DNA from 2 places in the Streptomyces sp. NPDC056224 genome. Region 2 is predicted to be linked to the other one. Evidence: predicted binding sites of a transcription regulator. Region 2 holds the regulator's gene; the other holds the start of a gene.
The links. Region 2 encodes HspR, which represses chaperone genes until heat shock. Its sites were predicted from a motif close to TTGAGNNNNNNNNNCTCAA; they were not measured.
Positions count from the first base shown of each region.

Region 1: lon (endopeptidase La) is a predicted target of HspR. The motif match lies at 1,471-1,489, and genes of this name have one in related genera.

Region 1 covers NZ_JBHJTK010000008.1:64,917-71,886, reverse strand. Annotated here, with positions in the region: gene lon (endopeptidase La) at 1-1,448, opposite strand, end outside; gene ACFCZ1_RS13465 (DUF4097 domain-containing protein) at 1,576-2,331, opposite strand; gene ACFCZ1_RS13460 (sulfurtransferase) at 2,398-3,390, opposite strand; gene ACFCZ1_RS13455 (hypothetical protein) at 3,464-4,834, opposite strand; gene ACFCZ1_RS13450 (hypothetical protein) at 4,888-5,433, shown strand; gene ACFCZ1_RS13445 (hypothetical protein) at 5,671-5,940, shown strand; gene ACFCZ1_RS13440 (response regulator transcription factor) at 6,321-6,970, shown strand, end outside.
Region 2 covers NZ_JBHJTK010000011.1:39,424-46,393, reverse strand. Annotated here, with positions in the region: gene ACFCZ1_RS16390 (hypothetical protein) at 52-252, shown strand; gene clpB (ATP-dependent chaperone ClpB) at 296-2,881, opposite strand; gene ACFCZ1_RS16380 (pyridoxamine 5'-phosphate oxidase family protein) at 3,010-3,423, shown strand; gene ACFCZ1_RS16375 ((2Fe-2S)-binding protein) at 3,607-3,921, opposite strand; gene ACFCZ1_RS16370 (helix-turn-helix transcriptional regulator) at 4,293-5,285, shown strand; gene ACFCZ1_RS16365 (heat shock protein transcriptional repressor HspR) at 5,345-5,809, opposite strand; gene dnaJ (molecular chaperone DnaJ) at 5,811-6,970, opposite strand, start outside.

The sequences.
Region 1 (6,970 bases), on a different contig from region 2:
AGGACGTTGGCGGTGGCCAGGAACACCACGTCGCTGAGGTCGAGCTCCACCTCCAGGTAGTGGTCCCGGAAGGTGTGGTTCTGCGCCGGGTCCAGGACTTCCAGGAGGGCGGCGGCCGGGTCCCCGCGGAAGTCGGAGCCCACCTTGTCGATCTCGTCGAGCAGGACGACCGGGTTCATCGACCCGGCCTCCTTGATCGCCCGGACGATGCGGCCCGGCAGGGCGCCGACGTAGGTCCGGCGGTGTCCCCGTACCTCGGCCTCGTCGCGTACGCCGCCGAGCGCGACCCGGACGAACTTGCGGCCCATGGCGTGGGCGACGGACTCACCGAGCGAGGTCTTGCCGACACCGGGCGGCCCGACGAGCGCGAGGACGGCTCCGCCGCGGCGGCCGCCGATCACGCCCATGCCGCGCTCGGTGCGCCGCTTGCGCACGGCGAGGTATTCGGTGATGCGGTCCTTCACGTCGCTCAGCCCGGCGTGTTCGGCGTCGAGGACGGCCCGCGCGCCCTGGATGTCGTACCGGTCCTCCGTGCGCTCGTTCCAGGGCAGCTCCAGGACGGTGTCCAGCCAGGTGCGGATCCAGGAGCCCTCCGGGCTCTGGTCGCTGGCCCGCTCCAGCTTGTCGACCTCCTTGAGCGCGGCCTCGCGGACCTTCTCGGGGAGGTCGGCGGCCTCGACGCGGCTGCGGTAGTCGTCGGACTCCTCGCCGTCCTTCTCCCCGTTCAGCTCGCGCAGTTCCTTGCGGACGGCGTCCAGCTGCCGGCGCAGCAGGAACTCCCGCTGCTGCTTGTCGACGCCGTCCTGCACGTCCTTGGCGATGGACTCGGCGACGTCCTGCTCGGCGAGGTGGTCGCTGAGTGCCTTGACGGCCAGCTTGAGCCGGGCGACGGGGTCTGCGGTCTCCAGCAGTTCGACCTTCTGCTCGACCGTCAGGAACGGCGAGTACCCGGAGTTGTCGGCGAGGGCCGAGACCCCTTCGATCTGCTGGACCCGGTCGACGACCTGCCAGGCGCCGCGCTTCTTCAGCCAGCTGGTGGCGAGCGCCTTGTACTCCTTGACGAGCTCGGTGACCGCACCCGGCAGCGGGTCCGGCACGTGCTCGTCGACGGTCTCGCCCTCGACCCAGAGCGCGGCCCCTGGTCCGGTCGTCCCGGCGCCGATGCGGACCCGGCCGCGGCCGCGGATGAGCGCGCCGGGATCCCCGTCGGAGAGCCTCCCCACCTGCTCGACGGTCCCGAGCACACCGGTGCCGGCGTACGTCCCGTCGATCCGCGGCACGAGCAGCACCCGGGGCTTTCCGCCGCTGCCCGCCGCCGCCTGGGCCGCCTCCACGGCGGCGCGCACCTCGGCGTCGGACAGGTCGAGCGGAACGACCATCCCAGGCAGCACGACCTCGTCGTCGAGCGGCAGCACGGGCAGGGTGAGCGTTACGGACGTCGAAGCCATGATCTTCCCTCCGGCAGTGAAGTTGAGCTATGCCGACTCAATGCATGTGCGCCGCCCGTTGTTCCCCAACTGCCGTTCGCCCGGGGCGAACGACCCGGGGGCAGCCCTGGACCGGCCCCGTCGGCCGTCAGCTCCGTGCCGAGACGCGGACGTCGCCCGAGGTGGTCTTCACCGCGAGGCTGGCGGGTGCCGAGGGGTCCGTGGGGAGGGTGACGTCGCGGGCACCGGAGGTGGTGGTGACCGCCATCCGGTAGGGGGCCCGGGGAACGTCCAGGGTGACGTCGCCCGAACCGGTCTCGGCGAGCACCGAGGACGGGGCCCGTGTGAAGTCCAGGCGGGCGTCGCCCGAGTCGGAGCGGACCTCGGCGGTGGGCCCGGCCAGGCCGGAGGCGGTGATCGCGCCCGAGGAGGTACGGGCCTTCAGCGGGCCCGTGATGCGGTCGGCCCGGACCTCGCCGGAGTCGGCCGTCAGCTCGGCCGCCGCCACGCCGGTCACCGTGATGCGGCCGCTGCTGCTCTCCAGCCTGACCGTGGCGGAGGCCGGGACCTCCAGGCGGTAGTCGATGAAGCAGGTCGCGTCGCAGCCGTCGGAGAAGGTGAGTACGCCCGCGGTGACCCGCTGTCCGGGCGTCGGCACGGTGTCCCCGCGGTAGTGGACGGTTCGGCGGACCGTGACTCCGGGCCCGTTCGCGGCGGTGACCTCGACCGAGCCGGCCCGGGCACCCGTGACCTCCACCGCGGTGACGGCCTCGGTGACCGTGGCGTCGGCCGTCGCCGTCTTCTGGGGGCCGTCCCCGAAGGAGCAGCCCGCCAGCAGGAGCCCGGCCCCGAGGGCGACGGCGGCGGTGCGGGCGGGGCGGGATGACACGGCGTGAGAAAGCATGGTCACGAGTCTCCGGCGGGGAGCGCCCCGCGGCCGATGGGGCAGGTCCCCGGGCCTGGGGTGGGGTTAACCCCCGGCACCGCCCGCGACCCCCGCGACCCCGGCACCGCCGGCGACCCCCGCGGCACCCCCTCCGCCGCCCCCGTCCCCGCCCGCCGGCCCGTGGCCCGTGACCACCGGCCGCTCGTCCGAGGGCATGCCCCACTCGCTCCACGAGCCGTCGTACACGGCCAGGTCCCGGTAGCCGGCGAGGGTGGCGCCGAGGGCCAGGACGCAGGCCGTCACTCCCGATCCGCAGCTGAAGTAGAGGCGCTCCCGCTCGCCGGTCAGCGCGTGGACGGCCGCGCGGAGTTCCTCCGCCGGGCGCATCAGTCCGTCGGCGCGCTGGAGTTCGGCGAAGGGCAGGTTGAACGCGCCCGGCATGTGGCCGCCGCGCAGGCCCGGGCGGGGTTCGGGGGCGGTGCCCGCGAAGCGCTCGCGGGTACGGGCGTCCAGGACCGCGGCGGCCGGGTCGGCCAGGGCCGCGGCGATGGTGGCGCCGTCGGCCAGCAGCCCGGGCCGGGGGCGGGCGGTGAAGGAGCCGCGCGGGCCCTCTCCTCCGGCTGCCGCCGCGGGGTTCCCCCAGGCCGGGCCGGTGGCCTCCACGGGCAGCCCGGCGGCCTCCCAGGCGGGCAGTCCCCCGTCGAGTACGGCGGCCCGGTCGAAGCCCATCGCGCGCAGCATCCACCAGGCGCGGGCGCTGGAGTAGATGCCGGCGCCGTCGTAGACGACCACGGTGGAGGTGTCGTCGACGCCGAGGGCCCGCATCGCCTCGGTGAACCGTGCGGCGCCGGGCATGGTGTGCGGGGCGGGGGCGTCGTGGTCGGACAGGTCCCCGTCGAGGTCGAAGGGGCGGGCGCCGGGGATCCGGTGGGCGGCGCCGCGATGGGCGCCGACGGAGGCGTCGAAGATCACCAGCCCGGGAGCGGCCAGCCGCTGCGCGAGCCAGCCCACGCCGACCAGCGGACCGGGGTTCCGGTAACCGGCCTCTCGGGACGGGGAGTTCTGGGACGTGGGCATCTGGCGCCTCCTGTGCGAACCGGGTCGCCCCATCCTCGCAACCGGCCCGCCGCGCACGCGTGCCCGGGCGGGCTCAGGGTCCGCCGCAGCCTCCGGGGCGGGCGTAGACGGCGACCCTGGCGCCGCGCACCTCCGTGACCGAGCACAGGTCGAACCAGGCGGCCAGCGTCTGCCGTTTCACCGCCTCCCGCGGGTACGGGTCCAGCGGCTGGCCGGCCGGGTCCAGCAGGGCGATCACCCGGGGGGACCCGATCAGCGCCTCCCGGATGGCGAGCGACGGCAGCTCGGTGCCCTGCAGGCTCCGCGAAGCGGCCGGGGTGCGGTCCAGGGCCACGTCGCGCAGCTCCCCGTAGACGCCCGGCGAGGACAGCAGCCACTCGCGCCGTCGCGACGGCAGGAAGGCCACCGCGTCCCCCGGCCGGGCCTTCTCCCGGACCGCGGCGGCCACGGCGAGGGCGTCGTCCTTGCGGCTGTCGGGGGTGCGCAGCCAGACCGACCAGAGGGCGAAGGGCACCAGGAGGGCGGCGGCCGCGAGCCACGGCCACCGGCAGCGGGCCGACGCCAGCCGGGCGCCCGCCAGCAGGGCGGGCCCGGCCAGCGCGTAGAGCACGTACCGGTCGACGTACCAGGGGTCGAGGAGGGAGACGGCCAGCAGCAGGCCGGGCGGCAGCAGGGCGAGCGGCAGCGCCACCCGTACGAGCTCTCCGGGCGCTCCCCGCGCGAGCAGCAGGGCGGCCGCCGCGAGGACCCCGTACGCCGCCCAGTCCTGCCAGCCCGGCCGCCCGAGCCAGCCGAGCTGCTGCTGGGCCTGCCGGGCGCTCACCAGGGCCAGCGGCAGCAGCAGGGCCACGACGGTCCCGGCGGCGACGCGCCAGCCGCGCGAGCGCCAGGCGGTGAAGGCGTGCGCGGCCAGGGCCAGTACCGCGAACTCGTGCAGCCAGCAGCCGAGCAGCAGCACCGCCGCGTACGCCGTCCACCGCTCGCGCAGCATCAGGTACGTCGCCCACACCACGGCCGCGGCGACCAGGGCGTACGAGCGGCCCTCCTGGGCGTACATCTGCACCGGCGGCAGCACGGCGTAGGTGAGCCCGGCGATCAGCGCGGCCCGCTCCCCCGAGAGCCGGCGGGCGGTCGCGGCCACTCCGGCGGCCGCGAGGGCGGTGGCGGCGACGGAGGGCAGCCGCAGGGCCCACAGGCCGCCGTCCCAGGCCAGGAACACGCCGTGCATGAGGAGGTAGTACAGGCCGTGCACGGCGTCCACCTGGCCCAGCAGCTCCCAGAGCCCGCCGAGCGGGCGGTGGGCCACCTGCCAGGTGACCGACTCGTCGCGCCACATGCTGCCGCGCCGCTCCAGACCCAGGAGTCCGAGCAGGACGGCGAGCAGCGGGGGCAGCACGCGCCAGGGGGCGATGCGGGTGATGACTGCCTCCGGGAACTGTCGCAACGGGCGGTGGGACTCCATACTCGGGGTTCGGGGAAGTACCTGCGGAGGTGGGTGTGCGAGCGTTCCGAGCGGTGGCGGGCGCGGTGCTGGGCGCGGTGGTCCTGGCGGGCTGCGGGCCGTCCGGTTCCGTGGGCGTCGACAACGCGCCCGCGACGCCCGGGCAGGCCGCACCGGCCCCGACCGGCCCGACGCTACCGGGCCCGGGTCCGACGCCGGCGCCGAGCGGTGCCGCGAGCCCCACGGCCGGCAAGCCGCCCTCCGCGGAGGAGACCCTGGTCCGGGTCACCCGCAGCGGCGGCTTCGCGGGCCAGACGCACACGCTCGTCGTCAAGGGCGACGGTTCGTGGACCCGTCTTGACCGCGAGGCGAAGCCGGAGGGCGCCGGGAAGCTGTCGGAGGCCGAGCTGGCCGAGCTGCGCACCGCGCTGCGCGAGGCGGACTTCGCCGGGCTGCCGCGGATCGCGACGGGCGGGCCCACGATCTATGACGGGTTCTTCTACACGTTCGTGCACGGCGGCTACGAGGTGGCGGGCGGCGAGGGCAGCCTGGCCCCGGCCCTGCGCGAGGTCCTGGAGGCCCTCCCGTCGTTCACGCAGTAGGAGTCCGGACCGGTCCCCGCCGCCGGGACCTCCTGCGGCCGCCGGTCCGGGGAGGCGTGCACTGCGGCCGGTATGTCCACGCTCATGTCCACGCTCCGGCGGCCGGGCGGCCCGGGATCCCCCGGACGCCGCGGCGGGGCGCCGCCCGTCATGGCCCCGGCAGATCCGGAGGGATTCCTTCCGCTCTCCGCGAAACCCTCGCCCCGATCCGCCGGATCCGCGCAGTCGGAGCGGTACGTGCGCAGCTGGGACGGGGCCGACGCCGCCGAGTACGGCGAGGCCGCGGCCGACCCGGCCGACGCCGCTCCGGCCGCGCTGCGCCTGCGGACCCCGTGCGGGCCCGGCGAGCACGTCTTCGAGCCCTTCTTGCGGGCGGGCCCCCTCGCCGCCCCCGGGCCGGGACCCGCCGAGGCCCCGGGCCCGCCGGACCGGGTCCCGCCCCTGGTCCGCATCACCGGGCAACGCCCCGCCCCATCCCGCAGACCGCCGGGCGCGCGGCGGCCCTGACGGCCGGCTGCGGCGCCGCCGACCCCGCCCTGCCGGACGCGGCCTTCGGCCGCGCAGTGCCCGAGGACCCGCCTGCCGTGCGAGCTCCCCCGCTCGACGGCGGCCGTCGCGGTCTCGCGCCCCGACGTCCCGACCGGCACGGAGCACCCGGCCCTCCCCCACGGATACGGACTGTCGTTGTAGGGCACACGGACAGTGGGGCGGCGCCGTCGCCCCGCCCGCCGGGTGCCGGTCCAGTGGGGGGCCCGGCACCCGGTACATCCCACCCGCTACCAGGATGATCAGCACAAATGCCCTGTCCGAACCCCGCATAGCCGCAGGCCGGTGCCTCCTCTACGCTGCACCCCACCACGCAGATCTTCATGGGGCGGGACCGGGACATGGAACAGACACACACCACCCACAACGGCGCATCGGCGACCCCCGGCGCCCAGCGGCGCGTGCTCGTCGTCGAGGACGACCACACCATCGCCGAGGCGATCGCGGCCCGCCTGCGGGCCGAGGGCTTCCAGGTGCAGACGGCCGCGGACGGTCCGGCCGCCGTCGCCGCGGCCGAGAGCTGGCTGCCCGAGCTGCTGGTCCTCGACATCATGCTGCCGGGCTTCGACGGCCTGGAGGTCTGCCGCCGGGTCCAGGCCCAGCGGCCGGTCCCGGTGCTGATGCTCACCGCCCGGGACGACGAGACCGACCTGCTGGTCGGGCTCGGGGTCGGCGCCGACGACTACATGACGAAGCCGTTCTCGATGCGCGAGCTGGCCGCACGGGTCCACGTACTGCTGCGGCGCGTGGAACGGGCCACCCTGGCCGCGCACGCGCCGCGCGGGGCCACGCTGCGCCTGGGCGACCTGGAGATCGACCACGCGCAGCGCCGGGTCCGGGTGCAGGCCGAGGACGTGCACCTGACGCCGACCGAGTTCGACCTGCTGGTGTGCCTGGCCGGCACCCCGCGGGCGGTGCTCTCGCGGGAGCAGCTGCTGGCCGAGGTGTGGGACTGGGCCGACGCGTCCGGGACCCGTACGGTCGACAGCCA
Region 2 (6,970 bases):
ACGGCTCCGATCCGCTCCGGGCGGACACGAGTCGCCCGGCCGAGGGGGAACATGTCCGGATCGCGCCTGGTGAAGGCCGTTATCACGGTGTCCGCAGGTTCGGCCTGCCCGGTGGGCGCCGTCAGCGGGTGCGTGAGCGCCGGCACCTCCCACCCGCCGGCGGGCACCGCCGTCCCGGTGCGGGTCGGCCTCGGGTCCGGTCCCGGGGACGACGGGAGCGTCCTCGTGGCCGTCGGGGCCTTCGGCGTGTGAGCCACGCCGAAGGCCCGCTGCCCCGCCGACCCGGCCCGGAGGGCTACAGCGCCTTGCCGACCAGCAGGTCCTCGCCCGCCACGTCGACCCGTACGGTGTCGCCGTCCCTGACCTCGCCGGAGAGGATCTCCTTCGCGAGGCGGTCGCCGATCGCCGTCTGGATCAGGCGGCGCAGCGGCCGGGCCCCGTACGCGGGGTCGTTGCCCTTGTCCGCCAGCCAGGCCAGGGCCTCGGGCGTGACGTCCAGGGTCAGGCGCCGCTCGGCCAGGCGCCCCGCCAGGCGGCCGATCTGGAGCTGCGCGATGTGTGCCAGCTCGTCCTCGCCCAGTGCGGAGAAGACCACCGTGTCATCCAGCCGGTTGAGGAACTCCGGCTTGAAGCTCGCCCTGACCACGTCCAGGACCTGCTTCTTCTTCTCGTCCACAGGTGTGGACGGATTCATCAGGAACTGGCTTCCCAGGTTCGACGTGAGGATCAGGATCGTGTTGCGGAAGTCCACGGTGCGGCCCTGGCCGTCCGTGAGGCGGCCGTCGTCCAGGACCTGGAGCAGGATGTCGAAGACCTCGGGATGGGCCTTCTCGACCTCGTCCAGGAGCACCACGCTGTACGGGCGGCGGCGCACGGCCTCGGTGAGCTGCCCGCCCTCCTCGTAGCCGACGTAGCCGGGCGGGGCGCCGACGAGGCGGGCCACGCTGTGCTTCTCGCCGTACTCGGACATGTCGATGCGGACCATGGCCCGCTCGTCGTCGAACAGGAAGTCCGCGAGCGCCTTGGCCAGCTCCGTCTTGCCGACGCCCGTCGGCCCCAGGAAGAGGAAGGAGCCGGTCGGGCGGTCGGGGTCGGCGATCCCGGCGCGGGTGCGGCGTACGGCGTCGGACACCGCCCGGACGGCCTCCTTCTGGCCGATCAGGCGGCGGCCCAGTTCGTCCTCCATGCGGAGCAGCTTCTGGGTCTCGCCCTCCAGCAGCCGGCCCGCCGGGATGCCGGTCCAGGCGCCCACCACGTCCGCGATGTCGTCCGGGCCGACCTCGTCCTTGACCATGGTGTCCCTGGACACCTCGGCCTCGGCCTCGGTGGCCTCCGCCAGCTCGCGCTCCAGGGTCGGGATCTCCCCGTAGAGCAGCTTGGAGGCGGTGTCGAAGTCCCCGTCGCGCTGGGCACGCTCGGCCTGGCCGCGCAGGTCGTCCAGGCGCTCCTTGAGCTCGCCGACGCGGTTGAGGGACTGCTTCTCCTTCTCCCAGCGGGCGGTCAGGCCGCGCAGCTCCTCCTCCTTGTCCGCGAGGTCCTTGCGGAGCTTGTCGAGGCGCTCCAGCGAGGCCGGGTCGGACTCGTTCTTCAGCGCCAGCTCCTCCATCCGCAGCCGGTCCACCGCGCGCTGGAGCTCGTCGATCTCCAGGGGGGAGGAGTCGATCTCCATGCGCAGCCGGGACGCGGCCTCGTCGACGAGGTCGATGGCCTTGTCGGGGAGGAAGCGGGAGGTGATGTACCGGTCGGAGAGGGTCGCGGCGGCAACGAGCGCGCTGTCGTTGATGACGACCTTGTGGTGGGCCTCGTAGCGGCCCTTGAGCCCGCGCAGGATCGCGATGGTGTCCTCGACGGACGGTTCGGCGACCAGCACCTGCTGGAAGCGCCGCTCCAGCGCCGGGTCCTTCTCGATGCGCTCGCGGTACTCGTCGAGGGTGGTCGCGCCGACCATGCGCAGCTCGCCGCGGGCCAGCATGGGCTTGAGCATGTTGCCGGCGTCCATGGCGGAATCGCCGCCGGCGCCGGCGCCGACGACCGTGTGCAGCTCGTCGATGAAGGTGATGATCTGGCCGTCGCTGGACTTGATCTCGGCGAGGACGGTCTTGAGCCGTTCCTCGAACTCACCGCGGTACTTGGCGCCCGCGACCATGGCTCCGAGGTCCAGGGCCACGAGCCGCTTGTTCTTCAGGGACTCGGGGACGTCGCCCTTGACGATGCGCTGGGCCAGGCCCTCGACGACGGCCGTCTTGCCGACGCCGGGCTCGCCGATGAGCACCGGGTTGTTCTTCGTGCGGCGCGAGAGCACCTGCACGACGCGGCGGATCTCGTGGTCGCGGCCGATGACCGGGTCGAGCTTGCCGTCGCGGGCGGCCGCCGTGAAGTCGGTGCCGAACTTCTCCAGCGCCTTGTACTGGCCCTCGGGGTCGGGGGTGGTCACCCGCCGCCCTCCTCTCGCGTTCTCGAAGGCGTCCAGCAGCTTCTTCGCGCTCGCCCCCTGGGTGGACAGGATCTCGCCGACCGCGCCGCCCTTGGCGGCGAGGGCGATGAGCAGGTGCTCGGTGGACAGGTAGTCGTCGCCCAGCCCGCCCGCCCGGGCGTCGGCCTCGGCGAGTACGGCGAGCAGCTCGCGGGTGGGCTGCGGGGGCGCGACCGTGGAGCCGGTGACGCTGGGCAGGGCAGCCAGCAGCCGCTCGGCGCCGCCGCGCACGGCGGCCTGGTCGGCATCCGAGGCGGCGAGCAGGTCGGTGATGTTCTCGTTGTCCTCGCCGGCGAGGAGCGCCAGCAACAGGTGGGCGGGGGTCAGATCGGCGTGGCCGTCCTTGACGGCCCTGCTGGTGGCCGCGTTCAGCGCGGCTCGGCTCTTGTTGGTCAGCTCGGCGTCCACGGGGCGGCTTCTCCTCTCCGGAAGGGGTGACGACACCCCGACGACTCACTCTGCCTAACTCTGACATAAACAACCTATGCAAAGTTGAGTCTATTCCACTCAAGGCAGAGAGTCGTACTCTTCGGGCCATGTCCCATGACGTACTCCACCCGACGCCCGAGTACCTCGCCTTCTGGCGGGAACGGCACGTCTGCACGCTGACCACGCCGCGCCCCGACGGCACGCCCCACGTGGTGCCGGTGGGGGTGACCTACGACCCGGAGGCCGGCCTGGCCCGGGTGATCAGCAACAAGCACAGCAAGAAGGTCCGCAACATCCTGGCGGCCCAGGCCGGGCAGCCGGGCGGGGCGCGGGTCGCGGTGTGCCAGATGGAAGGGCGCCGCTGGGCCACCCTGGAGGGCCGCGCGGTGATCCGCACGGACGAGGCCTCGGTCGCCGAGGCGGTGGCGCGCTACGCGGAGCGCTACGGGCGGACGCCCTCGCCCAATCCCGACCGGGTCGTCATGGAGATCACGCTGGACCGGGCCATGGGCCGCGCGTGAACCGCTGACTCCCTATCCGCTCATCCGGTCGTCCGCCGATCCGCTCATCCGCTCATCCGCCCGCATCTTGTCCGGTCAGCGACTGGACGCGGACATCACAACGGCGCCATCGTGGTCAGGTCCACGATGGCGCCGTTGTGTGGGGGTAGCGCCTGAGCGATCTGGAACGAAGGGGGAATCGCTTCAGGCACTGCGGGGGGTGGCGGTGGTGATATCGGGTTCGAAGAGCTGGTGATCGCGCTGATCAAGATTGACGAAGACCATTCCGTAGCGCACCTCGCAGCGGACGGGCTGCGGCGCGCCCCGCGGGCGGCGCAGGCACCGGTAGGCACGTACGTCCTCGTCCTCCTCGCGCACGACGACGATCGGTTGACCGAACAGGGTGACCATCAGCGAGTCCCCGGGGTACGGGATCGCCGTGGCCAGGTCGATGAACTGCCATCCCGACCGGTAAGCGGAGGCCATTTCGCGGCGGAAGCCGCGGTCGTCGGGGGTCATGCGTCCGAAGACTTCCCACCCATAACCGGCTTGGGTGCGGGGCCCCAGCCGCTGTCGGCCAAGACCTTGCCCCAACCACTGTCGCTCTCACCGGTGGTGGCACCGGCCCCCCAACCGCTGTCGGCGGGCGCGCCGCCCCAGCTGGTCTGCGCGAGCGAGATTCCACCGACAGCAGCGGCCGTAGAGAGAGCAATGGCAGCCACCGAGCGAAGCAATTTCTTGTACATGGTCGACGTTGTCCTCACTTGATGGATTCCTCTCCCCCGCATCTCAGACGATGACTTATCGAGCCACGCCATTGCCACCGTGGCGATGCATCATGTTCCTGTACATGCAGGACCCTGGGGGTGGGAGATTTGCCGATTATGCGGATGAACCAGACACATCCCCATGCGGTGACGGACCTGTGCGACCTGGGGGCCGAGTTGTACGCGAGCGCGCTCAGCTCCGGCCGCATAGCCCGCGAAGAGGTCGAGCAGACGCCCTGCCTGCTGGAATTCGCCCTGCTGCACCCTGACCCGGACGACGACAACTGGCTCCGTCCGGTTCCGCCTTCGGTGGCCCTCGCGCAGCGGCTGCACCCGCTGGAACGGGAGATCCTGCAACGCCGGCGCTCCTCCATCGAGCTCACCGAAGCGTTTGAGCCATTCATGGCCATCAGCGCCCTGACTCCCGCACCCACGCACGCGATCACCGTGCTGGAGGGATTCAACAGGATCAACGCGGCCCTCAATGTCGCCACCGCCGAGTGCCAGGCGGAAATGCTCACCATCCAGCCGGGAGGCGGGCGTTCCGAGAACATTCTGAACCAGGCGATAGAACGGGACCAGCCGCTCATCCGGCGGGGCGTGAGCATGCGCACCCTCTACCAGCACACCGTGCGCCACAGCCGCGGGACGATGGCCTACGTCGACCGGATGGCCAGCGGAAAGGTCGAGATCCGGACGTTGGAAGAGCTGGTCGAACGGCTCATCATCTGCGACGAGTCGGTCGCCTTCATCCCCGCCAGCGACGACCAGCAGATCGCCCTGGAACTGCGGCACCCGGCGCTCGTCCGCTACCTGGCCCGGGTCTTCGAGCAGCTGTGGCGCCGGGCCACGCCGCTCAACGAGCAGATCCCCTACGATCCGACACCCTCGGGGATCTCGGGCGTGCAGCGCTCCATCGCCCAGCTCCTCGTCGAGGGGCACGTGGACGAGGCCATCGCTCGCCGCCTGGGCATGAACGTACGGACCTGCCGCGCGCACATCGCCAAGCTGGCCTCCGCCCTGGGCAGCGGCAGCCGGGCCCAGCTCGGCTTCCTCATCGCCCAGTCGGGGATCCTGGGCCAGGTCTCGGGGCCCACGCGCGGTCCGCGGCTCTGACCGGCCCCGGGGAGACGCCGAAGGCCCCTCCCGTCCGGGAGGGGCCTTCGCACGCGCTGTCAGTCCGTCGGGCGCTTGGGCCGCCAGACGACCAGGGCGCTGCCCGGCACCGGCGGCTGGTACGGGACCAGGTCGCGCCGGTAGGAGGCGTGCACCTGGGCCTCGCGGGCCTGGAGCGTGGCCGCCGCGCCGTCCACCGCGGCGGAGAGCTCGGCCACGCGCTGCTGGAGCGCCGCGACCTGGTTCTCCAGTTCGATGATCCGCTTGATGCCCGCCAGGTTGATGCCCTCGTCCTGGGACAGCGCCTGCACCGTGCGCAGCAGCTCGATGTCACGGGCCGAGTAGCGCCGGCCGCGCCCGGCCGTACGGTCCGGGGAGACCAGGCCGAGACGGTCGTACTGGCGCAGGGTCTGCGGATGCAGGCCCGAGAGCTGGGCGGCCACCGAGATCACGTAGACCGGGGTCTCGTCGGTGAGCTGGTAGCCCCCGCCCAAGCGGGAGGACTGTCGTCGGCGGCCGTCCATGTCATGCTCCCTTCGCGGACTCGAACAGCGCGGAGCGGGGGTCCTGCGACTCCGTCGCCTCGCGGTACATCTCCAGCGCCTCGCGCGCCTTGTCCGACAGCTCGGCCGGGACCGCGACCTCCACCGTCACCAGCAGGTCTCCGCGGGTGCCGTCCTTGCGGACCGCTCCCTTGCCGCGGGCCCGCATCGTACGGCCGTTCGGGGTGCCCGGCGGCAGCTTGAGCGTCACCGCGGGGCCGTTCAGGGTCGGCACCTTGATGTCGGCGCCCAGCGCCGCCTCCGCGAACGTCACCGGGACGGTCACCGTCAGGTTGTCGTCCTTGCGGCCGAACACCGGGTGGGAGTCGACGTGCACGACGACGTAGAGGTCACCGCCCGGACCGCCGCGCTCGCCCGGCGCGCCCTTGCCGCGCAGCCGGATCCGCTGGCCGTCGGAGACGCCCGCCGGGATCCGGACCTGCATGGTGCGCGAGCTGCGGGCGCGCCCGCTGCCCTTGCAGACGTCACAGGGGGTTTCGGCGATCAGGCCGCGGCCCTTGCAGTCCGCGCAGGGGTCGGTCAGCGAGAAGCCGCCGCCGCTGCCCCGCGAGACCTGGCCGGTGCCGACACAGGTCGGGCACACCCGGGGGGTGCCGTTCTTGTCGCCGGTGCCCGAACACGCCTTGCACGGGGCCTGCGAGGACATCCGGAGCGGGACCGTGGCCCCGTCCACCGCCTCCGTGAAGGAGAGGGTGACCTCCGACTCGATGTCCTGGCCGCGGCGCGGCTGGGTGCGGGTTCCCGCACCCGGCCCGGCGCCGCGGTTGAACAGGCCGCCGAAGACATCGCCCAGGCCGCCGCCGAAGCCGCCGCCCGCGCCGCCGGGACCCGGCTGGGCGCCGCCGAACAGGTCGCCGAGGTCGAAGTTGAACGACCCGCCGGCCCCGCCCGGCCCGGGGCGGAAGCCACCGTTGCCGAACAGGGCGCGCGCCTCGTCGTACTCCTTGCGCTTCTTGGCGTCGCCGAGGATGTCGTTCGCCTCGGAGATCTCCTTGAAGCGCTCCTCGGCGGAGGCGTCGCCCTTGTTGGCGTCCGGGTGGAACTCGCGTGCGAGCTTCCGGTACGCCTTCTTGATCTCGGCCTCGGTGGCGTCCTTCGGGACACCGAGGACCTTGTAGTAGT